2 regions of the Alkalimonas sp. NCh-2 genome follow, and region 2 is predicted to be linked to the other one. Evidence: riboswitches for the same ligand, from Rfam matches in the RefSeq annotation. Region 2 holds a riboswitch; the other holds the start of a gene.
The links. Region 2 has a riboswitch for thiamine pyrophosphate ahead of thiC (phosphomethylpyrimidine synthase ThiC). Riboswitches for the same ligand answer to the same signal wherever they lie in the genome.
Positions count from the first base shown of each region.

Region 1: it holds a riboswitch for thiamine pyrophosphate, as region 2 does, so the genes downstream of both, ABC502_RS18150 (TonB-dependent receptor) here and thiC (phosphomethylpyrimidine synthase ThiC) in region 2, are expected to answer to the same signal.

Region 1 is NZ_JBDIUV010000008.1:212,620-227,802, reverse strand. Features, by position in the region: gene mgtE (magnesium transporter) at 1-893, shown strand, start outside; gene ABC502_RS18155 (ectonucleotide pyrophosphatase/phosphodiesterase) at 894-2,150, opposite strand; TPP riboswitch at 2,300-2,410, shown strand; gene ABC502_RS18150 (TonB-dependent receptor) at 2,393-4,522, shown strand; gene ABC502_RS18145 (hypothetical protein) at 4,544-4,792, shown strand; gene pnuC (nicotinamide riboside transporter PnuC) at 4,789-5,436, shown strand; gene ABC502_RS18135 (phosphotransferase) at 5,376-6,317, shown strand; gene ABC502_RS18130 (helix-turn-helix domain-containing protein) at 6,303-6,485, opposite strand; gene ABC502_RS18125 (S9 family peptidase) at 6,695-8,818, shown strand; gene ABC502_RS18120 (HPr family phosphocarrier protein) at 8,863-9,138, opposite strand; gene rapZ (RNase adapter RapZ) at 9,122-9,985, opposite strand; gene ptsN (PTS IIA-like nitrogen regulatory protein PtsN) at 9,986-10,456, opposite strand; gene hpf (ribosome hibernation promoting factor) at 10,462-10,749, opposite strand; gene ABC502_RS18100 (RNA polymerase factor sigma-54) at 10,775-12,259, opposite strand; gene lptB (LPS export ABC transporter ATP-binding protein) at 12,308-13,030, opposite strand; gene lptA (lipopolysaccharide transport periplasmic protein LptA) at 13,027-13,545, opposite strand; gene lptC (LPS export ABC transporter periplasmic protein LptC) at 13,535-14,089, opposite strand; gene kdsC (3-deoxy-manno-octulosonate-8-phosphatase KdsC) at 14,086-14,643, opposite strand; gene ABC502_RS18075 (KpsF/GutQ family sugar-phosphate isomerase) at 14,644-15,183, opposite strand, start outside.
Region 2 is NZ_JBDIUV010000003.1:223,437-238,619, reverse strand. Features, by position in the region: gene ABC502_RS10225 (TolC family protein) at 1-1,103, opposite strand, end outside; gene upp (uracil phosphoribosyltransferase) at 1,184-1,810, opposite strand; gene ABC502_RS10215 (DUF2059 domain-containing protein) at 1,938-2,372, shown strand; gene thiH (2-iminoacetate synthase ThiH) at 2,426-3,544, opposite strand; gene ABC502_RS10205 (thiazole synthase) at 3,541-4,308, opposite strand; gene thiS (sulfur carrier protein ThiS) at 4,310-4,510, opposite strand; gene thiE (thiamine phosphate synthase) at 4,494-6,026, opposite strand; gene thiC (phosphomethylpyrimidine synthase ThiC) at 6,013-7,833, opposite strand; TPP riboswitch at 7,961-8,081, opposite strand; gene sbcB (exodeoxyribonuclease I) at 8,126-9,547, opposite strand; gene ABC502_RS10180 (GNAT family N-acetyltransferase) at 9,783-10,952, shown strand; gene ABC502_RS10175 (DUF938 domain-containing protein) at 10,949-11,545, opposite strand; gene ABC502_RS10170 (TspO/MBR family protein) at 11,672-12,175, shown strand; gene ABC502_RS10165 (MipA/OmpV family protein) at 12,188-12,955, shown strand; gene ABC502_RS10160 (isoaspartyl peptidase/L-asparaginase) at 13,198-14,205, shown strand; gene ABC502_RS10155 (CBS domain-containing protein) at 14,310-14,729, shown strand; gene hrpA (ATP-dependent RNA helicase HrpA) at 14,806-15,183, shown strand, end outside.

The sequences.
Region 1 (15,183 bases), on a different contig from region 2:
AAGCCATTGAAGTGTTGCGCAAAGAGGCACCGGATAAAGAAACCATTTATCAGTCCTATGTGGTGGATAAAGAGCGCCGTTTAATTGGGGTAATTTCATTAAAAGAGCTGATCCTGGCCCCTGTGGGCATGCAAATTCACGAGCTGATGACCTACGAGCCGATTTTTGGCCAGGTCGATATGCCGCAGGAAGAAGTCTCGGTACTGATTTCAAAATACGACTTGCTGGCCTTGCCCATTGTCAATCAGGAGATGCAGCTGGTCGGTATTGTCACCTACGATGATGCGATGGACGTAGCGGCCGAAGAAGCCACCGAAGACTTTCACAAAACGGCCACCATCGGCAAGCTGGACAGCAGCGTGAAAGATGCGGCTATTAACCTGCTGTACCGCAAGCGGGTGGGCTGGCTGGTACTGCTGGTATTTGGCAACCTGTTTTCCGGTGCCGGCATTGCTTATTACGAAGAGACCATTTCCAGTTACCTGGTGTTGCTGTTTTTCCTGCCCTTGTTAATTGCCAGTAGTGGTAATGCCGGAGCTCAGGCCGGTACCCTAATGGTGCGGGCACTGGCAACTGGTGATGTGGCGTTAAAAGACTGGGGCCGGATGCTGGGGCGGGAAATCGTGATTTCCACTTTACTAGGGGTAACCATGGCGCTGGCAGTCGCCTCCATTGGCTGGTGGCGTGGCGGCTACGATATTGCCTTGGTGGTGGCTGCTACCATGACACTGGTGGTGATTGCCGGCAGTCTGATTGGTATGTCGCTGCCGTTTTTGCTCAGTCGTTTTAACCTGGACCCGGCCACAGCCAGTGGCCCGCTGATCACCTCGATTGCCGATGTCGCGGGCGTGCTGATTTATTTTTCCATTGCTACCTGGTATTTGGGGCTCTAGCTATTCGCTACGAAGCAACAGTGGGATCACGGCCGGGTCGCCATCGTGCGGCGCCGGCGTAAGCCCTAAAATTTCCGTCATCACCTGGTACAAATCCACCATTCGTACCTGCTCTATCCGGGTGTGTGTTTTAAAGCTGGGACCATGGGCGATGAGCAAGGCTTGCATTGCGGGCTCTTTATTGTCGTAGCCATGGCTGCCGCGTGGCTCACGGTAGGTAGGGGCCTTGATCATATCGGGCAGCCAACTGCGTCGTACCAGGATCCAGTCAATCTCGGCCAGTACATGCAAGGGAGCAATGCGGCGATGGTTTTGAAAATGAAAACGCTCCGGCATCTCGGATTTGCGCAGCAAGCGGGCCTGCGGTGGCAGGTTTGCTTTCAGTTGCTGGTAAATCACCTCTTTTTGCCCGTCTTTTGGAAATATACTCACCAACTCGCGGGAATAGCGTACATAGTGAGCCAACTCCGGGTCGAAGGCCTGATCAATGACAATATGCCTGGTTTGATCCACTTCAGCCATGCCGTGATCCGAGGTGATGAGCAAATCCACCTGCTCAAGCAGCCCCAGCTCGGTCAGTCCAGCTACCAGATAGCCAATTTCTGCATCAATGTCCTGCATGGCCTGACGTACCTGATTGGAGTTGGGACCATGCATATGGCCCATAGAGTCGACATCGCTAAAGTACAGCGTGATGATGCGCGGTCGCTCGGCAACTGGCAATTGCAGCCACTCTAATACGGTCTCTACCCGCTGTCGGTTGGAAACATCACCATCGTAGGGGAACCAGTAGCTTGGACGTACCCCTTTAATTGCGGCCTCAGAGCCAGGGAAAAAGTAGGTGGCGGCTACCTGGCCTTGTTGTTCAGCGGTGACCCAAATCGGCTCACCGCCCCACCAGCGGGCGTTACCGACTTCCTCTTTATCGCTCATGGTAAAGCGGGCATCAAATTCAGGATCGTACATGCCATTATCAATCACGCCATGATTCTCGGGGTGCAGGCCAGTCACCAGTGAGTAATGGTTGGGAAAAGTTTTACTGGGAAACACCGGCTGCAGCGCATCCGCCACCAGGCCTGCCCGGGCCAGCGCATTCAGATGGGGGCTGGGGTAACGCTGCAGATAGCTGGGATGGGCGCCATCGATAGAGATTAAAATAATCGTAGGCGGCAGCGGTGCAGTGGTGTTGCTGGTCGGGACACTGCTACAGGCGCTGAGGAAAGGCAGTAGTACCAGTAATAACAAGTAGTTTTTCAAAATAATACCCTAATAAAACAGCGGGGTTTTCCCCGGCATAGAAAGACAGTTGGATTGATTTTAGTCGGGCTGTATGAAAGTTGTAAGACAAAAGCGTTTAGTGGTTGGTGGAGCAGGATTGCCAGCTGGTGCGAAAATCGTTACACTGCCGGCCTACCAGGGGGTGTGCTCTATTTGTACAGAGTGCTGAGATGCTTAATGGCGAACCCCAAGAACCTGATCCGGATCATGCCGGCGGAGGGATGGTGTTGCTGACCCCTTTTGCGCGGATGATCCCTTTACCGGAGACCACCATGCGCTGTCGTTATTCCGTTGTTGCTGCCTGTATCCTTGCCTCCTTTGGTGGTGTTGCTGAAGAATCCATTGAACGCCTGGAAGTGCAGGGTGATTTTCGGCGTTTATCGGTACAAAACATTGCCGGCAGCATTGCGGTGCTCTCAACCGACGATATGCAGCGTAGCTCGGCGCAACATCTTGATGACGTACTGAATCAGTTAGCCAATGTGAACTTTGCTGCTGGCGCATCACGCGGCCGCTTTGTGCAAATGCGCGGCATCGGCGAGCGCAGCGAGTTTATTGATGTGATCAATCCTTCGGTTGGTGTGCTGATTGATGGCATTGATTACTCTGGCCTGGGCATCAGCAGCATCGCTCATGCCGAGCAACTGGAAGTGTTTCGTGGCCCGGAGGCCACCCGCTTTGGTACCAATGCCATGGCAGGCATGCTAAACCTGACTTCGAAACAGCCGGATTTTCGCCGCGATGGCGCGGTCAGTGCTACTTTGGCCAATTACAACAGCTGGCAGCTAAGCGGTATGGTCAGCGATGCCATCAGCGAGCAGCTGGCCTTTAGCCTGACGCTGGACAAACAAGTCTCAGATGGCTTTATCGAAAATACCTATTTAAACCGCAAAGATACCAACGACATTGATGAGCTGACTGCCCGCGGCCGGCTGTTGTATCGCCACAGCGACCAGCTGCAGTGGCAACTGATTGCCCACGTCATAGAGCAGAACAATGGCTACGATGCGTTTTCGCTTGATAGAAACCGTACCACCTTATCGGATGAACCCGGCAAAGACAAGCTCAGCAGCAAGGCGCTGGCGCTGCGCTCGGATTACAACGGTTTAGGCGGAGTGGATCTGATGTGGCAGCTAAGCTGGTTATCAGCCGATTCGGATTACAGTTTTGATGAAGACTGGTCTTTCGTGGGGATTCGTCCAGGTTGGGAATACTCTTATTTTGACCGTTATCTGCGTTCCCGCGAGCAGTGGACGCTGGATTACCGTCTGGTATCGGATGATGAAGGGCGTATTGGCGAGCACACCGACTGGGTGCTGGGGTTCTATGCCAGCGGCCGTGAGCTGGATTTGCAGCGTTTGCGCCGGGCCGGCTCTGAATTCCGTCAGTTCGACAGCAGTTTGTACCGCGATAATTTGGCACTCTATGGTGAAACCAGCACTGCGTTATCTGAGCAAGTCACTCTGATTGTGGGTGGTCGTGTCGAGCGGTATAAAGATGAGTACACAGATAGTGGTGAGCTAGGCATTAAACAACAGCATACCATGTGGGGTGGCAAGCTCAGCCTGAACTTCCAGGCCAGTGAGCAGGCGATGATCTATACCTTGTTGTCACGTGGCTACAAGGTGGGAGGGGTGAACGGTGAGGCCCTGTCCCGTGCTGGTGATGATGGTTTTGCGTCCTTGTTGCAGCAGGCAACATTCGAGCCGGAAACTCTGGTGAACGCCGAGTTTGGTGTGAAAGGGGCGGCTATTGATGGCAGTCTGGTTACCCGGGTGGCAGCTTTTCATATGTGGCGGGATGCTATGCAGGTGAAAGGTTGGCTGAACCCGGACCTGGGCCCGGAGTTTGCCGGTTTTATCGACAATGCTGGTCGTGGCCGCAATTACGGTATTGAGATGGAAAACCGCATTGTGCTGCATCCAAGCTTTACCCTGCATGTCAATGCAGGGCTATTGAAATCCAAGCTGGGCCCTTATGTGACGCAAAGTGGTCTGGATATGACCGGGCGCGATCAGGCCCATGCCCCGCGTTTTACTTACCAATTGGCTGGCGACTGGTTTTTAACCGAGCAGTTGACGCTGCAGGCCAGTGTGCAGGGCAAAAGCGGCTTCTATTACTCCGATGGCCACAATGCCCGCTCGACCAGCTCAGAGCTGGTGAATCTTCGCCTGACCTATCAGCTGGAGCAGTGGCAGTTTGCACTTTGGTCGCGCAATGCCTTGGATAAAGATCAGGCGGTCCGTGGTTTTTACTTTGGCAATGATCCACGTGATGAATACGCACCTCATACCTATGAGCAATGGGGGGAGCCGCGCCGCTTTGGTGTGACTGCCAGTTATCAATTTTAACAGCACTCTCAGGAGGTAATGATGCAACTGTCGGTTGAAATCAGCAAGTACCCACTGGCCGATGAGTACATTGGCCCCATCAAGGCTTTTATTGCTGAGCTGCAGCAAGAGCCTCAGCTGCATATAATCACCAACACCATGAGTACCCAGTTGTTTGGTGACTACGATGTGGTGATGGCGGCATTGCAGCGCTGCATGAAATGGTCGTTTGAGCGGTACGGTAAACTGGTATTTGTCTGCAAGTTTATTCCCGGTGATCTGCGACCATGACGGCGGCTTTGCAGCAATTCTGGCAAGAGTGGCAGTTGCTAACCAGCCTGGAGCTGGTCGCCATGTTGCTGGCGCTGGCTTATTTGCTGCTAGCGATGCGCCATAGTTTATGGTGCTGGCCCGCGGCCTTAGCCAGCACGCTTATCTACACTTATGTAATGTGGCAACATCAGCTGTATTCAGAAACCTTGCTGCAGCTTTACTATGCCGCTATGGCGGTATACGGATTGGTGCACTGGCAACAGTTGCAGCAACAACTGCAGCAGCCTGAAACCGTGAAGCCAGTGATTGAATGGCGTTTAAAGCAGCACCTTGGCTGGATAGGCATGGCCGCTGGCACTGGCCTGGTGCTGGGCTATTATATGGCCAATCATACAGCGGCTGACTTTGCCTGGCTGGATGCCCAGACTACTACCTTTAGCATTATGACCACGGTACTGGTGGTGCGCAAAGTGTTATCGAACTGGCTGTACTGGGTGGTGATTGATGCGGTTTGCATCTATGTTTATTTTCAGAAAGGCCTGTACTTCACTACCGGCCTCTTTGTACTCTACACCTTCTTGGCAGTGATAGGATACCTGGCATGGCGCAGCCATTACCGGCAACAACAACATACCAGCGGGCAGGTGCTGCAGCCGGCCTGAGCGAAGATGAAGCGGAGCAGCGTATTCGTCAGCTATGTCTGCATCTGGAGTTTTTTGCCAGTCATCCACCTTTGGCCATGAGACCTCTGTCGCAGGGCAGCACCAATTTAAGTTACTGGGTACAAACCATTCGCGGTGAATACGTGGTGCGGCATTATTCACCGGATGTAACCGGAGTCTGTCGTCAGCAGGAGTTGCGGTGTCAGCATGCAGCGGCAGTGGCTGAGTTGGCGCCTGCACCCTTGTGTCTGAATAACCATCAGCAAGTGCTTATTTCTGAATTTTTACCGGCGGGGCAGCCTTTGCAACTGACTGCCGCCCGAATCGATGCGATGGCATCTCAGCTGGTGCGTTTGCACCGGTTGCAAGTTCAAACGCCTTTATTGCATCCAGGACGCTATTTGCAAGAGCTAAAGTCTCATGCTTCGGGCCCCTGGCAGGAAGCTCAGGCTACAGTCTTCAAACAATTAGTGGCGGTGGTGCTTGCTTTTGAACAGATGCCGCAGGATCAGGTATTGTGTCATCTGGATTTGCATGCCGGTAACTTGCTGTGGCAAGAGGAGCGGATCTGGTTGCTGGACTTTGAGTATGCTCAATTAGCCGACAGCAGTCTGGATTTGGCTTCGCTGCTGGAAAACTTCCCGCTACCCTCTGAGCAGAGTCAGCAGTTACTGACCAGGTATTATCAGCAGCGTAATGTTGGTATTCATCCAGCTTTTTTGCGGAAAAAGCTGGCTGCGGCCAGGGTATTGTATCAGGGGTTTTGCTGGCTTTGGTACCTGGCTTTGCCAGAAGGCAGACTGCAAGCACAGTCTCATCTGCAACGGCTGCAGCAGGTGCTGCAGCTCTGGCAGGCTGAGAGCAAGTTAAAGACCACCTAACCGTTCGGCCAGTATTTTGTATCGCTCTACATCTTCCTTTTTAAACAAGGGTTTACCTTGTTCGTCTTTATCCGTTGTCACCAGCAGGTTTTCCCGCGCCAGTCGTTCTACCCGAATACCCTGAACGCCAAGATACTCCGCTACTTCATCCACGGTCATCAGTGCCATGATGGTTTCCTTTTGTTGGCTTCATTGCCTTTTCTGAACTAGTTAATTGTTTAAGCTTAAGTAAAGCGCAAAATTTGTGATTTGTGAATCAAAATTTTTCCGTTGGGTTGAAACACCTCGTTACACCTTACCATAAACCTGGCCGTAGCTTTAAACGAAATGTCATGGTAATTTTCGCAGGTTAACAAAATGATAAGAAAGGAAAAAGAATGAAGTTATTAACATTGTTCATGGGAATGCAGCTCGGGCTTAGCGCCCAGGCCCTGGCAAATACACCGCCACAGCCCCCGATAGCAGAGGTACGACCTTATACCGTCAGTTCGGCACATGGTGAACGACAGGATCCGTATTATTGGTTGCGCGATGACAGTCGGAGTAATCCTGAAGTGATTGCCTATCTGGAGGCAGAGAATAGCTATTATCAGGCCTATCAGGAGCCTTACAGTGCGTTAGTGGAGGAGTTGACTGCTGAGCTTATTGGCCGGATCCAGCAGGATGACAGCACTGTGCCGTATGTGATAGGAGATTATCTGTACAGCAGTCGTGTGGAAGCTGGTAAAGAATATGCTATCTATGTCCGAACCCCAGTTGCTGGTGGTGAGGAAGAGATTATCCTGGATGTGAACACCTTGGCAGAAGGCCATGCGTATTTTCAGGTTGCTAACTGGTCCGTTAGCCCGGATCAGAACAAGCTGGCCTATTTGGAAGATACCAGTGGCCGTCGCCAGTATCAGCTGCGTGTGAAAGATCTGACCACTGGGGCCTTGCTGCCGGACACCATGACTGGCCTGTCTTCTTCGTTGGCCTGGAGTGCTGACAGTCAGCATCTCTTTGTGGTGGAAAATGATCCTGTCACGCTGCTAAGTACCAAGGTCTATCGCCATCAACTGGGCACTGCACCAGAGCAACGGGCGCTGGTGTATCAGGAGCAGGATAACAGTTTCTACATGGGGGTTGGCAACACCCGTGATCGTAACTTTGTGGTGATCGGGGTAAGCAGTACGGTTTCCGACGAAGTACGGGTGCTGGATGCCAGGCAACCCAAGGGGGAGTTTCAGTTAATCGCACCACGCCAGCGCGATTTCAAATACTCAGTGGATCATAATGCCGGGCGTTGGATCATCAATACCGATTGGGATGCACCCAACTATCGGCTGATGACAGTAGCGCACACTAAAATTGGCAACAGGGAGCATTGGCAAGAATTGCTTGCTCATGATGAGCAGGTGTTTGTGCAAAGCTTTGTGGCTTTTGATAACTACCTTGCGATTAATGAGCGCAGCAATGGTTTGCGTCGTATCCGTTTTTTATCCTGGGATAAGCCAGAAGAAAGCCACTTTGTGGAGTCGGATGAGCCTGCCTATGTGATGTGGTTTTCAGCCAACCCGGAAACAAACAGCAACTGGTTGCGTTATGGTTACACCTCGCTTTCTACCCCGGCCAGTGTGTACGAGGTGCATATGGCAACCGGGGAGCGACGCTTACTGAAAGAAGCAGAAATCCCCGGAGGTTTTGATCGCAGCAATTATCGGACCGAGCGGGTCTGGGTGCCGGTAGCCGGTGAGGTGACGATCCCCGTAAGCTTGCTGTATCACAAAGATTTTAAGCAAAATGGCAGTGCGGCCTTGTATCAGATGGCGTACGGCTCTTATGGTATCTCGATGGATCCTGGCTTTAATGCAAATATTTTATCCTTAGTCGATCGGGGGTTTGTGTACGCGATAGCACACATACGGGGTGGCCAGGAAATGGGGCGGCAGTGGTACGAAGATGGCAAGCTGCTGAACAAACACAACACCTTTACTGATTACATTGCAGTGACAGATTACCTGGTGAAACAGCAATACGTTGCTGGTGATAAGGTGTTTGGTATGGGCGGGAGTGCTGGTGGCTTACTGATGGGGGCTGTCGCCAATATGGCACCAGAGAAGTACCTTGGCCTGGTAGCTCATGTGCCTTTTGTGGATGTAGTTACCACCATGCTGGATGAGAGCTTACCGCTAACCACCAACGAATACGATGAGTGGGGCAACCCGAATGAGAAGCAGTATTACGACTACATGCTCTCGTACTCGCCCTATGATCAGGTCCGTAAACAAGCTTACCCAGCGCTTTTTGTGACCACAGGCTTTCACGACTCTCAGGTACAGTATTTTGAGCCCGCGAAGTGGGTTGCCAAATTACGGACAATGAATACATCAAATCAGCCAATCCTGTTTCGGACAACCATGGAGGCAGGTCATGGGGGCCGGTCCGGCCGCTTTGCCAGAGTAGGACAAACTGCGGAAGAATATGCTTTTATTCTTGATCTGCTGCAACGCCAACAACCGTAAGGATTGTTCAATCGCACCACACCGTAATTGTTTACGGTGTGGTATCAGGATTCTTCGAAGCCACTGGCAATCAAGTGCACCACCGCCTGTAAGGCCTGACAGGCATCTTCACCTTCAGCCACAATTTCAAGCAATTTACCTTTACTGCTGGCGAGCATAAGCAATGCCAGTACACTGCTGGCATCAGCGGTTTTACCATCCTGAATTAATTCGATTTTACTGTGAAATTGCTGGCACAACTGAGCCAGTTTGGCGGCAGGCCTGGCATGCAGGCCGAGCGGATTAACGATGGTAACTTCGGCGCTATACTTTGTGGCCATGGTGACGTACCAGCTCGCGATGACGAATTTGTATATCGCTGCGTTGTTCGCGCAATAACGTAGCCAATTGCTCTGCAATAAAGACCGAACGGTGTTGTCCGCCTGTGCAGCCAATGGCAATGGTCAGATAACTGCGGTTATTTTTTTCCAGCTGCGGCAACCAGTGATTGACGAACTGATGGATCTGTTGAATGTAATCGTGCACTACTGTTTTGGATGCAAGGTACTGTTGTACTGGTTGATCCAAACCGGTTTGAGGCTTTAACTCTGGCTCCCAGTGAGGATTGGGTAAAAAGCGGGCATCGAACACAAAATCGGCATCTTTGGGAATGCCATATTTGAACCCAAAAGACTCAAACAGAATCACCAGCCTGCCAGATTGCTGACCCAGCAAGCGTTCACGCAGTTGATCGGCCAACTGATAGACATTGAGCTCTGTGGTATCAATATACAGATCGGCCCGGCTGGCGATAGGATCGAGCAGTTGCTGTTCCCGTAAAATGGCATCTTCCAGCGACATGGCCTGGTGAGATAAAGGGTGTAGCCGTCTGGTTTCACTAAAGCGCTTGATCAGGCTGTTGTGATCCGCATCCAAATAGAGGATGGTCAGCTCCAGTTTGCGGGGGAGGTAGGAAAGAATTTCTGCCAGCTCGTCCGGATCTTCCGGCAGGTTACGCACATCAATGCTGATAGCGACCCGCTCGTATTTATCCATCACTGCATTTGCCAGGGTCGGTAATAAATTCACCGGGATGTTATCGACACAGTAATAACCAAGGTCCTCCAGCACCCGCAAGGCGACGGATTTTCCTGAGCCTGAACGACCACTGACGACCAAGAGTTTCATTTACGATTCCGCCTCTTGTTGCGCATCAATTAAGATCTGATACAGCTGACTATCGGATTCTGCATGCCGTATTTTGCGGGTCAGCTCTTTTTTCGATAGTAATCTGGCAATGGATGCCAGAGTATTCAGATGCATTTGACACTGGTTTTCCGGGATCAGGATGGCACAAAAAATATCCACCGCCTGGTTATCGATAGCATCGAATTGGATCGGCTCTTTGCTGACCACAAAGATCAGTACCGGCTGCTCAACATCTTTCAGTTTGCCGTGAGGGATGGCGATGCCGCCACCAATACCCGTTGAGCCTAATCGTTCTCTGGTCATCAAAGACTCAAGAATGACGTACTCGGATGTCTCGGGCAATTGCTTATGCGCCAGCTCGGCGATGTATTCAAGAATGCGCTTTTTGCTGTTAAAAAGGACTGCACTTTTGGTGCAGTCCTGAGCTAGCATGGTGCTTAATGTTGTCATGTTGGTCAGTGTCGGGCTAATTTCTCTTTATGCTTGATGACCTGCCTGTCCAGTTTATCAATCAGCTGGTCAATCGCTGCATACATGTTTTCACTTTCTGATACGGCAAAAACTTCACCGCCGTTCAGGTTGAGCTTGGCTTCTGCAATCTGCTGTAATTTTTCCACGTTTAGCACCACATGTACATTGTTTATATGCTCAAAGTGGCGTTCGAGTTTGGCAAACTTATTGTCCACATAGTCTTTCAAGGCTTCGGTGATTTCAACATGACGACCAGTAAGATTGATTTGCATAGCCTGTTTCCTTCTAGTTAAGTACTCAGAGTAAGGTCTTGCGTTGATTTGACGGCGGAATCAGCAAGGCCTCGCGGTACTTGGCAATGGTTCTGCGGGCAACATTGATGCCCTGGTCCGACAAAATTTCCACCATTTTACTGTCACTCAGTGGTTTTGCCGGGTTTTCCGCCGCCACTAACTTTTTAATCAGTGCCCGGATGGCTGTCGATGAGCATTCCCCACCATTTTCGGTACTGACATGGCTGGAGAAAAAGAATTTCAGCTCAAAAATGCCTCTGGGCGTATGCATGTACTTTTGTGTCGTTACCCGCGAAATGGTGGATTCATGCATACCAACCATTTCGGCGACATCGTTCAACACCATAGGTTTCATGGCTTCCTCGCCATGCTCAAAAAAACCCTGTTGCTGTTGCACAATGCAGTTTGAAACTTTGAGCAAGGTGTCGTTTCTACTTTCGATGCTTTTCAAAAACCATTTGGCTTCTTGCAGGTGCGAGCGAATGAACTGACTGTCTGCCGAGTTTCTGGCGGTTCTGGTCATGGCTGCATACTGCTGGTTAATACGTATTTTGGGCATGGAATCAGGGTTTAGTTCCACCTGCCAGCGGCCTTTTATTTTTTTTACTGTCACATCCGGAATAATGTAGCTTTGTTCTTCCCGAATCACGGTGGTACCCGGGCGCGGGTTCAGGCTGTGGATGAGCCGCATCGCATCGCGCAGCTCATCTTCTTTCAGTCGGGTCAGTTTCATCAGGGTGCGAAAATCCCGATTGGCGAGCAAGTCGGTATGCTCACTAATCAGTTGCCTGGCTGCAGCGAGATGGGGAGTATCCGGGCTGAATTGCCGTAACTGAACCAGCAAGGATTCTTGTACATTGCGTGAGCCTACCCCGATGGGATCAAACAACTGAATGCGCTTGAGCACGGCTTCAACTTCATCTTCCTCTACGTCGGCAAGGCCGAGCGATTCCAGGATGTCCTGACAGCTGATGGTAAGAAAGCCACTTTCGTCAATGGCTTCGATAATAATTTCGGCGATGGCGCGATCGGTATCGGAGAAAGGTGTTAGCTCCATCTGCCAGCGCAAATAGCTTTGCAGCGTTTCGGTGGTTTCTCCCTGATAGGCGGTATCGTCTTCACCATTGTAATTGCCGGAGGTAACCGGGGCGGCACTGACTAAATCATCCCAGTGGTTATCAAGGGGCAAATCCTCACTAATGTCCTGACTGGTCATGGCTTCGCCGGTATCAGGTTCATTTGGCTCGTCATTACCACTGTCGTCCGGGGCATCGTTACGATCACGGGCTAATTCACCTAACCCATGTTCCTCACTGTTATTCAGTTGCTCGTAATCGTCCTCAGATTCCAGCAGAGGATTGGCATCCAGAGCTTCCTGGATCTCCTGTTGCAGCTCAATGGTCGACAGCTGCAACAGCCGGATAGCCTGCTGCAGTTGAGGAGTCATGGTAAGTTGCTGGCCAAGGCGAAGTTGTAAAGATGGCTTCATTAGCGTGTACTGTGCTCCTGCATAAGAATAGAAAGCCTGTCGCTATAACTATAGCCTGAATTGTTCACCTAGGTATACATCCCTGACCTGCTGATTGGCAAGTACATCCGCCGGAGTGCCTGTTGCAATTAACTCCCCATGACTAACAATATAGGCGGTTTCACAGACATCAAGGGTTTCGCGCACATTGTGATCGGTAATTAGCACGCCAATGCCTCTTTGGCTCAGATGCTGAATAATTTTTTTTATATCCAGCACCGAGATTGGGTCAACACCGGCAAAAGGTTCGTCCAACAACACAAAGCGCGGATCAGCAGCCAGTGCCCGTGCTATTTCTACCCGTCTGCGCTCTCCTCCGGATAAACTCATACCCAGGCTTTGGCTGATATGGCCAATATGGAACTCTTCCAGCAAATCATCGGCTGTCTCTTCCTGCTGCGCGGGGGTTAAATCCTTACGGGTTTGTAGAATTGCCATCAGGTTGTCACGAACCGTCAGCTTACGAAAAATAGAGCTTTCCTGTGGCAAATAACCAATACCAAGACGGGCACGTTGATGAATAGGTTGATCGGTTAAATCATGCTCACCAAGTTGAATGCTGCCTTTATCACTGGGTACCAAGCCAACAATCATATAAAATGTCGTTGTTTTGCCGGCTCCATTGGGACCCAACAAGCCGACGATCTGGCCCGAGCGAACTTCCAGACTTACGTCTTTGACAACCTGCCGCCCTTTGTAGCTTTTTGCCAGATGCGATGCAGTTAACTTCATGGTTGTTGGTTCTCTTCATTGATAGCTGATGGTTGTTGATTTTCAGGGGCAAAAATAGTCCGCACCCGCTCATTCTCACCACGTTCGGCCTGCAACTGCTGAGTTTCCATGTTGTACTCAATTTTTGCAGCTTGTACCAGGCTGCCGCTTTGTTTTAACTCAGCGTCTCCGACCATCAACAGGATGCGACTGGCACGGTCGTATCGGATCTCAAAAGCTTCTGCCTCTACCAGCGAGTTATCTTCCATGCGTTGACTGTAGGTCGCCGGAGAGCCTGTGGCAATAAAGACTTCCATGCCTTTGCCTGCGGAGCCATCGACTTCCAGCCGCTCTGCTCGGATAGTCAGGCTGCCTTGCTGTACCAGCACATTGCGCTCGTAGACGACATTGGAACTTTGTAAATCGGTGAAAAAAGCCTCGGAGTCAATGCTCAGCGGCTGCTGAAAATCTTGCTGGGTTGAAGCCAGTGCTGGTGTTGTTAGCAAGAAAGCTACCAATACGATCTTAAGGTTCATTGTGATAATCCGTTCTGTAGTGCTGCTCAATGTGAATGGTTTGCTCTGCAATGCTGGCCTGCATGCCCCGGCCGGAAATGGTGAAGCCGGCACCAAAGATATCTACATTTTCTTCGGTAGATAATATCTCGGATGCCAGTGACATTTCCAGATAACTGGTTTGTACCCGATCAATCAGTGCTTCTGTGACCAGGTTCTGCAACAAGACGTCACCATCTAGAATCAATTTATCATCCGGGTAGAGTACTGCCGAGCGACTGGATGCTTGCCAGCTAAGATTATGAGCTCGATCCAATAAGGTAAAGATGGGTCGATCGAGCTGGGTAAAGCCAAGCAAGTCGTAGTGCTCCATGCGCTCAGCCTGCACCAGTTCACTCAGTTGTCCCTGTTCATCATACACAATACGCGTAAGCTGCTCAGCGATAAAGTCAGGTATCAGCTCGCGCTCAGTCAGGATTTGCCGGCTGTCATCGCTGCTGCTGAACCACCGATACAGCAAAGTAAACAGCACAACACCGAGCAACAGGTAAGCGACAGGTTTCATGTGCTGCTGCCCCGGAACTGCTGGAAGGCGCCGATACTCATCAGCAACAGATCGGCTACTTCCCGTACAGCACCGAAGCCGCCGGGGCAACTGGTCACGTAATGGCTGTGAAGTCGCAGGTAGGGGTGCGCGTCCTGCACGGCAACACTAAGACCGACCTGCTGCATCACTTCCCAATCACTGAGATCATCGCCAATGTAAGCGACCTGGTGTGGCTCCAGCTGCTCTATGGTGAGCACTTCTTCAAAGGCAGGTATTTTATGCTCCTGGCCCTGGTAAATATGAGGCACCGTCAGGGATTGCATACGTTGTTGCACAATTCTGGACTGTCGCCCGGTAATAATGGCGACTTCGATCCCGGCTTTGCGCAAGGCTTTAATGCCGTACCCATCCCGGGTATGAAAAGCCTTTAATTCTTCGCCAGAGTTCCCCAAATAAATACGACCATCCGAAAAAACACCATCGACATCGCAAATCAGCAAGCGGATTTGTTGGGCCTGTTGCCAAAGCTTGGCCGGGACTGCCTGGTAGCACTGTTGAAAGAGTTGTTGCATTCAAAGCACTCCTGCTTTTAATAAATCATGCATGTTCATGGCGCCAATAGGCTGTTGTTGTTGGTTAACAATCACCAAGCCATTGATTTTACGCTGTTCCATTAGTTTTAGTGCTTCTGCAGCCAGCATCTGTGGCTTGGCGGTGATGCAGTTTGGTGTCATCACGGCAGCAATGCTGGTGTCGTGAATATCAAAGCGCTGATCTAAAATGCGACGTAGATCGCCATCGGTGAAAATCCCCTGCATGATGCCAGCATCATCTACCACCGCCGTCATTCCCAGGCCTTTGGTGCTCATTTCCAGCAAAGCAGTTTTAATGGTGGCGGTGATGGGAACTACTGGCATGTTGCTGCCCGTATGCATTACATCCTCTAACCGCAACAATAAACGGCGCCCCAGGCTTCCGCCCGGATGCGACAGGGCAAAGTCATCGGCCGAGAAGCCTCTGGCATTGAGCAAAGCAACCGCCATAGCATCCCCCATTGCCAGTGTGGCTGTGGTGCTGGCTGTAGGGGCCAACCCAAGCGGGCAAGCCTCTTG
Region 2 (15,183 bases):
TGCTGTAACAACTCAAATTGCTCCAGATGCTGCAGCACGGTACGGTAGCTGCTTTCCACCGCCAACTGCATATCGGCGTCGGCCTGATCCCGGCTGTGATCCAGCTGTTGTTGCCGGCTAAGTACGGCATCTACACTGGCCTGGCGATTCACCGGGGTAGTAAAGTGATAACGCATGCCAAGACCAATGCTCCAGTCAGGCTCGGTCAAGGGGGTGGCGGCTCGGTTTAAATCATAGCTGCCTACCAGGAACACCTCGGGCAGCTTTTTGCCTTGCTCTATGCGTAGTTGCTGCTTTACCTGACGATCTTTCGCCTGCAACTGCGAAAAAACCGGGTTATTGCGCCTGGCCTCGGCAACAAACCAGTCGATAGATTCGGTTAATGCGACTGGCTGGGGCAGTGGGGTACTTAAGCAACTGAGTGCATCCAGTTGCAGTAAATTTTGCAAGGCAGCCTGAACATCAATGAGCTGCCGTCTGGCTTGGACAGCGCTTCGGCGGGCTTCTGCCTGAGCTACTTCGGCCTGCATCCGGTTGAGCTGGGTGATCAGGCCCTCTTGTTCGAAGCGCCTAGCTTTATGAACATGGGCATCCAGAGTCTGCAGAGCTTGCTCCCGAACCTGCACCACCTGTTGCATCATCTGGCTGGAAAAGTACAGATCAAATAATCGTTTTAGCAACTGCAGTTGCAGCAAACGTTGTTCCGCTTCGGCTTCGGTAACCCTGGCGGCAACTTGTTGCTGAGCCGCATTGGTTCGGCCACCGGTGTACAGAGGCCAAAGCAGATTCATCTGGCTACGAATACCACTGCGAAACACATCGAGTTCGGCTGGCTGGTTGATCACCGGAATATCGAAAGTCACTTCTTTTTCATAGGCAATACCGGCAATGGTGATGCTCAGCTGTGGCAGGTTCAGGCTGTTCAGTGCTCGCTGCTGGGCTTGCCAGGCATCGACATCAGCTTGCTGCGCCAGCAAAGTTCGGTTCGATGCCAGTCGCTGCTCAGCATCAGGCAGGCTGAGCGTTGTTGCCCGTAATGTGCTGTCTGGCATCAGGAAAAGCAGCATGGCTGTCAGGCCTGCCAATGAAGAACGGAAGTGCATAGAAATCCTCGTTAGAGTAAATGCTCTACTTTATTCTAAGCAAGTTCACCTGTGGCTGCAACTTATTGCCACGGTGAGCCTTATTTGGTACCAAATAATTTGTCGCCGGCATCGCCAAGCCCCGGCAAAATGTAGCCATGCTCGTTAAGTTTTTCATCGACGGCTGCGGTGTAAAGCTCGATATCCGGATGTGCCTTCGATAAGGCACTGATGCCTTCCGGCGCTGCCACCAGCACCAGAGCTTTGATATGCTTGCAGCCTTGTTGTTTTAACAGATCAACGGTTGCAATCATTGAGCCACCGGTGGCCAGCATTGGATCCACTACGATGGCCAAACGGTGCTCCATATCCGGTGCCAGCTTTTGGAAATAAGGAACAGGTTGCAGGCTGTGCTCATCCCGGTAAATACCAACCACACTAATGCGGGCGCTGGGTAAGTGCTCCAGTACACCGTCCATCATCCCTAAACCTGCCCGTAAAATAGGCACTACAGTGACTTTCTTGCCTTGAATTTGCCGGATTGGAATGGTGCCGCACCAGCCTTCAATACTACAGTCTTCCAGTGGTAAATCGGTGGTGGCTTCGTAAGTAAGTAAACTGCCAACTTCTCTGGCAAGTTCGCGAAAGGCTTTGGTGCTGATATCGGCTGAACGCAATAAGCCCATTTTATGCTGCACCAGCGGGTGTTTAACTTCCGTTAGCTTCATTTGTTATCCTTGTTAAAACACAGTTTTAAGCATAGCACATCGAAAGCCTGGCTTTGATGCCCCAGCAATTGCAACCACTCTGAGTTTAAGTTATTTTGAGCTGTCTTTGAATAAAAGGAAAAAAACGATGTTAAAGAAATCAATTCTGCTGGCGGCGATGTTGTGCTGTTTTCCATTAAAAGCGGATCCGGCCTATGAATTGCTGGATGTGATGGGAGGCCAGGAGCAAGTGCTTCAGATGCAGCAACAACTGGTGCAAATGATGGCAGGGTCAAACCCAGTGCTGGCACAGTACGAGCCGGTATTGCTGGAATGGAGCCGGACCTACATGAGCTGGGACGAAATGAAAGTGCCGATGGCCGCGCTTTATAAAAAGCATTTCAGTGAAGCGGAGTTAAAAGAACTGGTTCAGTTCTACAAGTCCCCGGTAGGTGCCAAAAGTGTTGAGCTAATGCCGCAGCTGTTTTCCGAAGGTGCGCAAATCGGCATGGCGTTGGCAGAAAAGTATCAGCCGCAATTACTGCAGATGTTGGAAGCTGCAGGATTGGATATCGGCAATTAGTTTCTTAAGTCATCGGGGCGCTTGATTGCGCCCCGACTTCAAACTGGCAGTTGTTATCTTCCTAAATAAGGTTCCCAGTCTTTAAGCACCGGAGCCATCCCCAGTTGTTGCAGATGCTGCCGGTATAAAGCCGGACTACGGCTATCGTCGATGCTAAATTGTTCCAGTGCTTCAGGATCCACTGCATACCCACCGGGGCGGGTGCTGGAGCCGGCACTGCTGCTGGTAATGGCAATGGGTACCAGCTGATCGCGCAGCTCAGCCCGTTCACGGGTGGATAAGCTGATCTCAAGACTGGGAGACAGCAGGCGGAAGGCACAGACTAGTTGCACCAAATGCTTGTCGCTCAGTGGATAGGGGACTTCGATACCACCGCTGCAAGGCCGGATCCTCGGTACCGACAGTGAATAACGGCTTTGCCAGTACTGTTGTTGCAAATACAACAAGTGCATGGCCAAAAAGCTGGCATCGGTGCGCCAGTCTGCCAGGCCAAATAATACGCCTAAACCGATTTTATCAATACCGGCTTTGCCCAGCCGATCCGGGCAACCGAGCCGCCAGCTCATATCGGACTTTTGGCCTTTTAAGTGGTAACGCTGATAGGCGCTTTGTTGATAGGTTTCCTGATACACCATCACCGCATCGACACCAAGCTGACGTAACTCCAGGTAGTGGGCTTCGGATAAGGGTTGCACTTCCAGCATCAGACTACTGAAGTGACGGCGGATCAAAGGTAGCATCTGCCGGAAGTAGGACATGCCCACTTTGCGTTCATGCTCACCGGTGACTATCAGTACCTGATCGATGCCGGATTGACGCAATGCCAGGCATTCTTTTTCGATTTCTTCGGCAGTGAGTACCCGGCGTTTGACTTTCTGGCTCATGGAAAAGCCGCAGTAACTGCATTCATTGGCACAGAGGTTGGATAGATACAAAGGGGCAAACAGCTGCTGAGTTCGCCCAAAGCGCTGGCGGGTTCGTTGTTGTGCTTTGGCTGCCAGTTCAGGCAGCAGCGGCTCGGCAGCCGGCGATATCAGAGCCTGGAAGTCTTGCAGGGTAAGCCGGGTTTTACCGAGCGCTTGTTTCACCTGGGCCAGTGAATAGCTTCGGCTTTGAAGCAACTGGTGCTCCCAGCTTTGCTGCTGCCACAGTTCATAGAACCCCTGGGTCATAGCGTCTCCAAAAAGTGGGTCAGTGGGCTGGAAGCATGCGCCTGCGAAGAGGTAGCTGCCAAACCGCTGCGCCGGGCATGAACTCCGGCCTGGCATGCCAGCCGGAAGCCTGTTGCCATAGCAACAGGATCGGCCGCACTGGCAATGGCAGTATTGACCAGCACAGCACTGGCACCCAGCTCCAACGCCTGACAGGCATGGGAGGGAGCCCCAAGGCCTGCATCAATAATGACCGGTACCGTCGCCTGCTCTATAATGATCTCCAGCATTGCCAGGGTCTGTAGGCCCTGATTGGAGCCTATCGGTGCACCCAACGGCATTACGGCAGCACAGCCAGCTTCTTCCAGTCGTTTGCACAGTACCGGATCGGCCGGGCAATAAGGCAGTACCACAAAACCACGTTTTACCAGCTCGTGCGCAGCCTGCAGGGTTTCAATAGGATCCGGCAGCAAATAGCGCGGATCCGGATGGATCTCGAGTTTCAGCCAGTGGGTGCCAAGCGCCTCGCGGGCCAGCTCTGCGGCAAAGATGGCTTCGCTGGCTGTTTTAGCACCGGAAGTATTGGGCAGCAGCCGAACGCCCAGCTGTTGCAAGGGCGTCAGGATATCGTCGCTTTGGTGTTGTAAATCCAACCGCTTCATTGCCAGGGTCACCAGCTCAGTGCCTGATGCTGTGACTGCAGCCATTAATTGTGCCGCACTGGCAAACTTGCCAGTACCAAGCAGCAGAGGGCTTTCTAACTGAACGCCTGCCAGATTGAGCATTTTAACCTCCGGTGACGATTTGAAAAGCCGCGACCTGATCGTCCGGCTGTAAAGTAGTGCGAGCCCACTCCCGTTTACTGATCACGGTCTGATTAATGGCCAGTGCCAGCCCATTCGGGTTAAGTTGCAGCTGCTCAACCAGCTGTTGCAAAGTACAGGGTTCAGCAAGTTGCTGTGGTTGTTGATTAAGGGTGATACGCATAGTGCTGCTCCCATAGCTTATTAAAAAAGCGCAAGCGTTGAGCTGGTTGCGTCGCTTTGGTAATAGCACTGACCATGGCAATACCATGCACTTTGCTGGCGCAGGTTTGTGCAAAGCTGTGCTGATCGATGCCGCCAATCGCCACCGTCGGGGTACCGGCACAGAGCGGTACTGACAGAGCCAACCTTTTGAGCCCTTGGGGCTGCGATGGCATCTGCTTGGTTTGGGTGGGGAACACATGGCCCAATGCAACATAGGAAGGGCGTAATTGCAGGGCTCTGGCCAGTTCAAAGGGGCCGTGGCTGGAAATACCCAACCGAAGGCCAGCTTGCTGGATCGCCGTTAAATCGGCCAGAGCCAAATCTTCCTGGCCTAAATGCACGCCGTAAGCGCCAAGTTCAATGGCCAATTGCCAGTGGTCATTGATAAAAAGCCGTACCTGATATCTGCGGCATAGCATCACGGCTTCGGCAATCTGAGCATGCAAATCAGCAGGGCTGCCTTGTTTCAGCCGTAATTGAATGCAGCCAGGTTGCTCCGGTAACAGTTGCTGCAGCAGGGCGATGGAGTCGACCACCGGGTAGACGCCCAGCGGCTCACTGATGCCGGCAAAAGGTGCTGTTGGTGTTTTTGGCCAGTTGGCACTGCTAATTCGTGGCAGATACTGCCGACTTGTTGGCCAGCCCGGATGCGCCAGAGAGCCAGGGCCTGCCCCTGTTGCATAGCCCTGCTCCAGTGCCGCCTGCAGGTAGGCCCGAGCCAACACCAGTGCATCTTCCAGCGGATAACCATGCGCCAGCAGGGCAGTTAGGGCACTGGACAGAGTGCAACCGGTGCCATGTTGATGCGGCGTCTGCAACCGTTCACAGGCAAGAGCAACCAGCTTGTCTTGCTGATAAAGCAGGTCTGTGACATCCCGGATCTGGCTGATATGGCCACCTTTTACCAGTACAGCTGAAGCGCCAAGCGCCTGCAGCAATGCCACCTGCTGATCAATAGCCTGCGTTGGTCGGCCACTGAGTAAGCCAAGCTCCGGCAGGTTGGGGGTGAGCACATCAATGTGAGGCAGCAAGGCACGCCAGGCATCCAGCAGCGCTTCACTGTGCCAGTGTTGGCCACTGCTGCTGCCAAGTACAGGATCGGCCACCACCAGTGCCTGATGTTGCTGTTTGTACTGCTGCAGCCAGTCGGCCAGCTGCCAAATCATTTCAGCTGTTGGCAGCAAACCTATTTTAATCGCTCGCGCTGGTAAGTCACTTTTCAAGGCGTCCAACTGAGCTTGGAACAGCTTATTTGAAACAGGCTCCAGCGCCTGCACACCAAGCGAGTTCTGCGCTGTGATGGCGGTGATTGCGGTGCAGGCATGACAGCCAAGGTCCTGCAAGGTCAGCACATCGGCCTGAATACCTGCGCCCCCCCCGGAGTCTGAAGCAGCAATGCTCCAGACCAGGGGTTTCGCCGGCTGCAGTGCTGCTACCGGCAGAGGACTGGCTAACGAAGTATTAGCTGCTTGCATCGGCCAACTCCGTGGTGCTGCTTTGACTTGCGGACTCTTCTGCGATTTGTTGATTCAGTCGCATTGAGCAGAACTTAGGACCGCACATTGAGCAAAATTCTTCGCTGTCCGCTCCTTCGTGCCCCAGTGTTTCATCGTGGTAGGCTTTGGCCGTGAAGGGATCCAGTGCCAGGTTGTATTGATCGACCCAGCGAAATTCGTAACGGGCCTTGGATAGGGCATTATCCCGCAGTTGCGCCGCCGGGTGACCCTTGGCCAAGTCAGCGGCATGGGCAGCAATGGTGTAGGCAATTAAGCCTTGCTTGACGTCTTCTTTGTTCGGCAAGCCCAGGTGTTCTTTGGGGGTGACATAACAGAGCATGGCGCAGCCATACCAGCCAATCATCGCAGCACCGATGCCGGAGGTGATGTGATCGTAGCCCGGGGCTATGTCGGTGGTCAGCGGTCCTAAGGTGTAAAAAGGGGCTTCATGGCAGTGCTTAAGCTGCTCGGTCATGTTTTCTTCAATCAGCTGCATCGGCACATGGCCCGGGCCTTCAATCATTACCTGCACATCGTAGCGCCAGGCGATTTTTGTCAGCTCACCCAGGGTGCGAAGCTCGGCAAACTGGGCTTCGTCGTTGGCATCGGCAATGCTGCCAGGGCGTAGGCCATCGCCAAGTGATAACGAAATATCGTAGGCCGCGCACAGCTGGCAGATCTCTTCGAAGTGCTCGTACAAAAAGCTTTGCCGGTTAAAGATGCGGCACCACTGCGCCATGATGGCGCCACCGCGCGAGACGATGCCTGTCACCCGGTTGGCGGTTAGCCCAACGTACTCCTGCAGAACACCGGCATGAATGGTGAAGTAATCCACCCCTTGTTCGGCTTGCTCCAGCAGGGTGTCTTTAAACACCTGCCAGCTTAGTTGACTGACATCGCCTTTGACTTTTTCCAACGCCTGATAAATCGGCACTGTGCCAATGGGCACCGGGCTGTTGCGCAAAATCCAGTCGCGGGTTTGGTGAATGCGTCGGCCGGTGGAGAGATCCATCACGGTATCGGCGCCCCAGCGGGTGGCCCAGACCAGTTTTTCCACTTCCTCTTCAATGCTGGAGGTGACCGAGGAGTTGCCGATGTTGGCGTTGACTTTCACTTTGAAGTTGCGGCCAATGATCATCGGCTCGGCTTCCGGATGGTTGATATTGGCCGGAATAATAGCTCGACCAGCAGCTACTTCTTCCCGGACAAATTCGGCGGTAATCACCTTGGGCGTGCGGGCGCCAAAACTGTTGCCGCTGTGCCGGCGCATGCCATCATCCTGCGCTTGTTCTGAGCGGCCCATGTTCTCGCGCAAGGCAATAAACTCCATCTCCGGCGTGATAATACCGGCTCTGGCGTAGTGCAGTTGGGTCACTGTTTTACCGGCTTTAGCGCGCAGTGGCTGGTGCGAAAATTCGGTGTGCCATTCATCCAGCGCGATTTCCTGGTAAGGTGGCAGCGGGGAGGCTTCCACATCTGCACGCGCTGTGATCCACGCCAGCCTTAGCTTTGGCAGGCCCTTTAGCACATCGAGTTTTTGTTCCGGATCGCCATAAGGACCGGAACTGTCGTACACATTCAGTGGCGGGTTATCGCTTAAACTGCCGTCTTTGTGTTTGGTCGGATGCAATTGGATAGAACGGACCGGCACCTGGATATCCGGGCGCTCGCCTTGTAAATACCGCCGTACTGAGTTGGGAAAGGTTTCGCCCTGCAGCTGACGAATATAAGCCTGGGCGCGGGCGCGTTGTTCGCGTTTGGATACTGGGGTTGAATTCTCTGACATAGCAAGCTCCTGGGTTCCGATATCGGTTGAGGTTGCTTGTCTGGAGTGGGTGAACAAAGGTGGGGCAGCAGGCTGAGATACAGCCAGATACACCAGGCGCTGCAGCAGGGATCCCAACAAGCAGGATGGTGCAGTGCATCTTGTTCCCTTCGCAGGTATTAGCCTGAATCAGGTTCCACGGATCTCGCATCAGCGATCTCAGCTCCTTTGGTTGTAATACAACCAGTGGAGCACTCCGACAAGTTGGCTTCAGTATACGGACTTCATAATCGAAAGCAAGAGCCGCTCGTGCTCAGAGCTGCTCGGCATAATGGTACAGCGCTTTCAGGATACGCATTGCCCGCTCATCGTGTTGATGTTGCTGCGCCGCCAGCTCCAGTTGCTGATGAAAAGCCTCCAGTGTCAGTGGCGGATCATCCAGCCCATCGGTTAAGCGATCCACGCAATACTGTTGCCATTTGAGCATGTCCTGTTCATTCAAACTAGCGGGGTAGTTACGTGCCCGGTAGCGAAACAGCAGTTGATTCAAACGTTCGTCACTAAAAACTGGCGTCTGCACTTCCAACTGCTGCGGGCTGAGCTGGTGCAACGCCATCATTTTTTGCTTATCGCCATCGGCCAAAAATCCCTGATAGAGCTGATAATCCGGGTTGGTTTCTACTGGGAATGCTTCGGCTTGGGCAAACACCTGCTGTGCTTGTTGCTGCACCTCCGGGTTGGCCAGCAACCAATTTAAATGTGCCCGGCATTTGCTGCGATCAATACCCAGAGCATCGGCCCGCTGTTCCGATAAGGTTTTCGCCGGTGCCAGCACCGGGCATTTGTTCAGGTGAATTAGTTTCAGGCCCAGCCGCTCTTCGCCTTCGGCTAAATCAGCGCTTTTGGTATAAAGCTTCTCGCGCAATTGGTCGATATCAAGCGCCAGTAAAGGCGTTGGGTCGGCCTGCAGGTTCCAGACAATCAGTGCATTCTTGTTGGTTGGATGAAACGCCAATGGCACCACCCAACTGACACAGCCCTGACTGGCCGGGAATTTACCGGACACATGCACCAAAGGGGTTTGATTGGCCAGATTGATGTATTTGCTAAGGGCCTGTTTTTTTCGGTGCTCAAACAAGAACTGAAACAAACGCGGCTGTTTGTCACGCACAAGTTTTGCCAGCGCTATGGTGGCATAGACGTCGGACAGCGCATCGTGCGCCTGTTCATGGGCCAGCTGATTGGCTTTGGCCAAGTCTTCCAGTTTAAAGCTGGGCGTACCGTCGTCTTTTAACGGCCACTCAATACCCTCCGGGCGGAGTGCATAACAGGCCCGCACCACATCCAGCAAATCCCAGCGGCTGTTGCCCTGTTGCCACTCACGGCCATAAGGCTCATAAAAATTGCGGTACAGACTGTGACGGGTCACTTCATCATCAAAGCGAATGCTGTTGTAACCAAGCACGCAGCTATCCGGCTCACTGAAACGTTCCAGGATTTTACCGATAAACTCGGTTTCCGGCAGTCCGCGTTGTTGGCACAGCTGCGGGGTCAGGCCGGTGATCAGGGCTGCTTGTGGGTGCGGCAGGTAGTCGGGAGCCAACTGGCAATACCAGACATCCGGTTTGCCAACAATAGTGAGCTCGTCATCGGTGCGAATACCGGCAAACTGGGCCGGGCGGTCACGTTTGGGATCGGCACCCCAGGTTTCAAAATCGTAGAAATAAAAAGACATAAGCAATCATGGCTCTTGGCTGGCAGCTTTGGGCTGGCGATTTTTTTCTGCTGCTAGTGTAACAGCATGACAGACCGATAGACAAAAGCGGATGCAAAGCCAGACCTGTTTTTTGCTGCTTGACCGAAGCGCCAGACTGCGCCAGTATGGCAAAAATACTGCGCATTAAAGTTACGCATAACCTACTCGGGCTGGTCGTTACGCCAGCTGTGGCAGGCTTTGCAGAGGATAGCCAATGACCGCCAGTAGACGGATTGAATGGATCGACTCCTTGCAATCGGTATCAGCCGATAGCTGGAATGCTTTGTTTTCAACGGATTACCCCTTTACCCGGTATGATTTTTTGCAGGCGCTGGAAAGTGGCGGCAGTGTTGGGCCAGGTACTGGCTGGCAGGCCAGTCATCTGACCATCTGGCAAGGTGAGCAATTAGTTGCAGCCGTGCCGGCCTATCTGAAGCAACACTCCTATGGCGAATACCTGTTTGACTGGGCCATTGTTGAAGCCTATCAGCGCTATGGCCTGGATTTTTTCCCCAAGCTGGTGCTGGCCATTCCTTTTACCCCGGCCGAAGGGCCGCGTTTTGGTGTGTTAGCGGGTGAAGATGAGGCCGAGCTGATGACGCTGATGCTGGATGCCTTGCAGCAGCGCATGAAAAAACAGCGCCTGAGCAGCATTCAGTGTTTGTACCCCAATGAAGCGCAGCGCGAGCACCTAACGGCTGCCGGCTACTGGCCACGGCAGGATGTGCAGTTTGAATGGCGTAATTATGGTTACGCGTTTTTTGATGATTTTCTGGCAAGTTTAAGCTCACGCAAGCGCAAACAAATTCGTAAGGAGCGTCAGCGGGTGCAAGACGCCGGTGTTGCTCTTAGTGTGGTGCATGGCTGCGATGCCGATGCGGCGCTCTGGCAGCAATTGTATCACTTTTATCAACGCACCTACTTAAAGCGCTCTGGCCATGCCGGTTATCTGACCGAAGCTACCTTTCACGAATGGGGCCAGCAACTGGCCGATAGCATCGTGATTTTTGCCGCCTACCAGCAGCAGCAACTGATAGCCGCTTCCTTGTGTTTCCGCTCAGCGGACACCCTGTATGGCCGTTACTGGGGCTGTGAAGCCGAATGGGATTTTCTGCACTTTGAAGCCTGCTATTATGCCGGCATTGCCTATTGCATCGAGCAGGGTTTACAGCGCTTTGATGCTGGTGCTCAGGGTGAACACAAGCTGCAACGCGGCTTTGAGCCGGTTACGCGTTATGGTTGCTATCACTTTCGGGATAGCCCGCTAAAAGATGCGATAGGCCGCTATTTTGAAGGCGAAGAGGATATGCTGGCACTTTATCAACGCCAGGCGCAGGCGCGTTTACCATTTCGCCAGCCGGCACACTCAGAGCCTTTGTCTTAACGCTGAAAGTGCAGCAAGCGGTTATTGGCCGGCATCGCATGATCTGCTTGCAACACAAAACCGGCCTGAGCGGCCAATGCAAGCACGGCTTCCTGATCACGAATGCCCATGACAGGGTCGCGTAGTCGCAGGCTTTGATCAAAGGCCTGATTGCTGGCACTGGTAAATTGGCCCTGGTAATTAAAGGGGCCATAAATGCAGAGGCTGGCAGCTGGCAGGCAGAACTCATCCAGCCGGGCAAACAACCGCTGCACCACAGCCCAGCTCATAATGTGCAGCGTATTGGCACTAAAGATCGCATCCACTTTGGCATAAGGCCAGCTGTTTTCCCGAATATCCAGTGCAACTGCCGAAGGCAGATTAGGACGTTTCACCTGCTGCAAGCGCCGATTCAGATCCGGTAAATAGGCCGGTTGATCGCTGCACTGCCAATGCAAGTGCGGCAGCTCATGGGCAAAGTATTCGGCGTGTTGCCCGGTACCACTGCCAATCTCCAACACCTGCTGGCGATGGGCAAAGGCATGGCGCAGGATCTGTAGAATAGGCCCCTTGTTGTTTTCACAGGCCTGTGAAAAGGGTAAAGCTGTTTGCATAACGCACTCGCTATCGATTACCAGAGTCATAGCATAACGGAAAGCTGCAGTACGATGAAGTGATCGAACTGCGATTCTGAGCGTAACGCTATGATGAAACAATAACTTAAATACCATGGTGTGGTGATGGTCCGACAATCTCCTTACACAAAGTTACAGCAATGCAGTGGCTTGCTGGCTATCCTGCTGATTACTTTTTTGGCCGCAGCGCTGGGAAGCCTGGGCTCTATCAATGCGCCAGCGTTTTACCTGCAACTGGAGCTGCCGAGCTGGGCACCACCCGGCTGGTTATTTGGTCCTGTCTGGACGGTGCTGTACACCCTGATGGCGCTGGCTGCCTGGCTGGTTTGGCGCAGTGACCGTATCGCCATCACGGGTAGAGCATTGCAGTTGTATGGTATTCAGCTGGTGCTGAATGCGCTCTGGAGCTGGCTGTTTTTTGCCTGGTACCTGGGAGCAGCAGCACTGGCTGAGATTGTATTGCTTTGGCTGGCGATCCTGCTCACTCTGCTATGGTTTAAACGGCACAGCAATCTGGCGGCTCTGCTTTTGGTACCCTATTTGTGTTGGGTAAGTTTTGCAACGGTACTTACCTGGAGCATCTGGCAATTCAACCCGACTGTGCTGTAACGAGAGGCGTTTATGAGATACCGCTACACCCTTTGCACTACCTTCATCGCTGTGAGCTTGTTTTGGCAGCCATCTGCCAATGCTGATAACGAGACGGTCCGGCCTGAGCCGCGAGGTTTTATTTACGGAGTTGGCGTTGGAGTTAATCAGGAGCTGTATCAGGATTACCGCAGGCGGACAGTACCTATACCGGTGGTTGGCTACCGGGGCGATCGCTTATCGGTGTATGGGCCTTTTATCAGTTATGAGTTGCTGCAGCAGGACGGTTTGACACTAACGGCGCGGCTGGCCCCACGCTTTGCCGGTACCGATGCTTCAAAAAGCCCGGTCTTTGAAGGCATGCAAAAACGCAAAACCTCAATGGATGCGGGTGTTGGCCTGCGGTATGACTGGCAGAATATCCGGCTGGAAACATCCTGGCTGCACGATGTGCTTGGTAACTCCGATGGCTATGAAGTGCGCAATCGCATTGGTTACCAGCATCGCTTTGGCCCGGTTTTTGTTGAGCCGCATCTCAGTTTGGATTACAGCAACGCCCGGCTGGTGAATTATTACTATGGCGTCCGGCCGGAGGAAGTTACCAGCAACCGGCCGGCTTACCAGGCGGGCAGTGCCTGGAACCCCGGGGCTGGTGTGTCGGTAGCCACTCCCATTTTTTGGGGAGGCATGACCCGGTTAGGTCTGGATCATCGCTGGTACGATGATGCGATAGCCGACAGCCCATTGACGGATCGGCGCCGCGGTTTTCAGTTGTTTTTTAGTTTCAGCCGCTTTTTTTAATGATTGTGTTGCTGTTTTGCTTGGCTGACAGACAAAAAAAAGCGCCGGCAAGCGGCGCTAAAAATGTCAGCAGACAAGGTTGGTGTCTGGGTGTTACAAGGAACAAAGCCATGGTAGCGCTTTGGTGCATGCAAGAAGTTGATCTACCGCAAATCAGTTGCCGACAACCGCACAAATTTGTCAGCCTGGGCCAGATAGGTTACAAGTAAAGCACAAGATCCCATTTCAACAGGACATCCAAGATGCGCAAGACATTGTTAGCCGCTGTAACTACCGGATTAGTTGCCACAGTTGCAGTCGGGGCAGAATCTCCGATTGGTTTAGTGATCCACGGTGGGGCCGGCACCATAGAGCGGGCGAACTTATCGCCCGAGCAGGAACAAGCCTATCATGACGGCCTGCGACTGGCGCTGGAGCAGGGCTATGCTATTTTGCAAGCCGGTGGCTCCAGCCTAGATGCTGCCATCAAGGCGGTCACTATTTTAGAAGACAATCCGTTATTCAATGCTGGCAAAGGGGCTGTCTATACCTGGGATGAACGCCACGAACTGGATGCGTCCATTATGGATGGGGCCACCTTGAATGCCGGTGCGGTGGCTGGGGTCAGTACCGTCAAGAACCCTATTTTGCTGGCACACAAGGTGATGACGGAGTCGGTGCATGTGATGTTATCCGGCGCCGGTGCCGAGCAGTTTGCTGCAGAGAAGGGCCTGGAGCAGGTCGATAACAGTTACTTTAACACCGAGTTTCGCCATGAAGCGCTCAAGCGCATGAAAGCGGCTGAAGGCGCGGTGCCGCACCAGGCTAACGTGGTGCGTGATCCGAACTGGCAAATGGGCACGGTTGGCGCTGTGGCTATTGATCGCCAGGGCAATCTGGCCGCGGCGACCTCGACCGGTGGCATGACCGGCAAACGTTATGGCCGGATCGGCGACTCGCCCATTATTGGTGCTGGCAACTACGCCGACAACAGCAGCTGCGCCGTTTCTGCCACCGGTCATGGTGAGTACTTTATTCGTTATCAAGTCGCTTCCGATATCTGTGCCCGGGTGAAGTATCAGGGCGTTTCGGCTAAAACCGCAGCTGATGCGGTAATTCAGGATGTATTGCTGCCAGTCGGTGGCACCGGTGGTGTTATTGTGGTGGATGCCAAAGGAGAGCTTAGCTGGTCTTTTAATACCCCCGGCATGTACCGCGGCAAGATTGGCAGCAATCAACCGGCCTTGACGGCTATTTTTGCCGACGAGTAACTGGCTAAAAAGTCAGCAGTCAGTGGTTTTTTGCTGACTAAAATCCGGCAGTTTTGCCAGTTTCAGCTAGGCTTAAAGCAAGCAATATGTCTTCAGGAGGAAACATGGACTTACTGAAAGTAGGCGATTACATGAACAACCATCCGGTAACCTTTACCGCAGATATGACGGTGGAGCTGGCAGCCGATCGGCTCACCATCAGCAATCAGACCGGTGGCCCTGTGGTGGACGAACACAATAAAGTGATTGGCTTTTTATCCGAGCAGGATTGCCTGGCTTTGATGCTAAAATCCACCTACCACGACCAGCAGGTGGCGCATGTGCGCGATATTATGCAAACCGAGGTGTTGTCGGTCAAAGCGTACGATGGCATCATCGATTTGGCGCAAACCATGCTAAAGCTAAAACCCAAGTTGTATCCGGTGGTGGACGACAACAACCAGTTGCTTGGGATCATCAGCCGCAGCCATGTGCTGGCCGCCATCGATAAGGAAATGAATTCCCATTATCGCAAAGCCGTTTGATTGCAGCGCTTTGCGCTTCTTGCTAGCATAACGCCCTTATTCTGCTGAGGGCGTTTTTTTGTCTGAACCCAAGTCCATACCGAATCCACAGTCGCTCCACGAGTTGCAGCGACAGCTTTGTCTCGCCATGCAAAGAGATCAGTTCCGTTTGCAAAAGCGCCTGCATGGCCTGAAAAAAATCAGCGATGAGGCAAAGCGTAATAAAGCTCTCGCCACGATAGCACAGGATCTTGAGCGCTCGGTTGCCCTGCGCCAGCAACGAGCCAGCCAGGCCTTGCAACTGAACTATCCGGCCGAGCTGCCGGTGGTGGCAAAAAAAGACGACATCAAAGCGGCCATTGCTAAGCACCAGTTGGTGGTGATTGCCGGTGAAACCGGCTCGGGCAAGACCACCCAGTTGCCGAAAATTTGCCTGGAGCTGGGGCGCGGTGTTGCCGGCATGATTGGCCACACC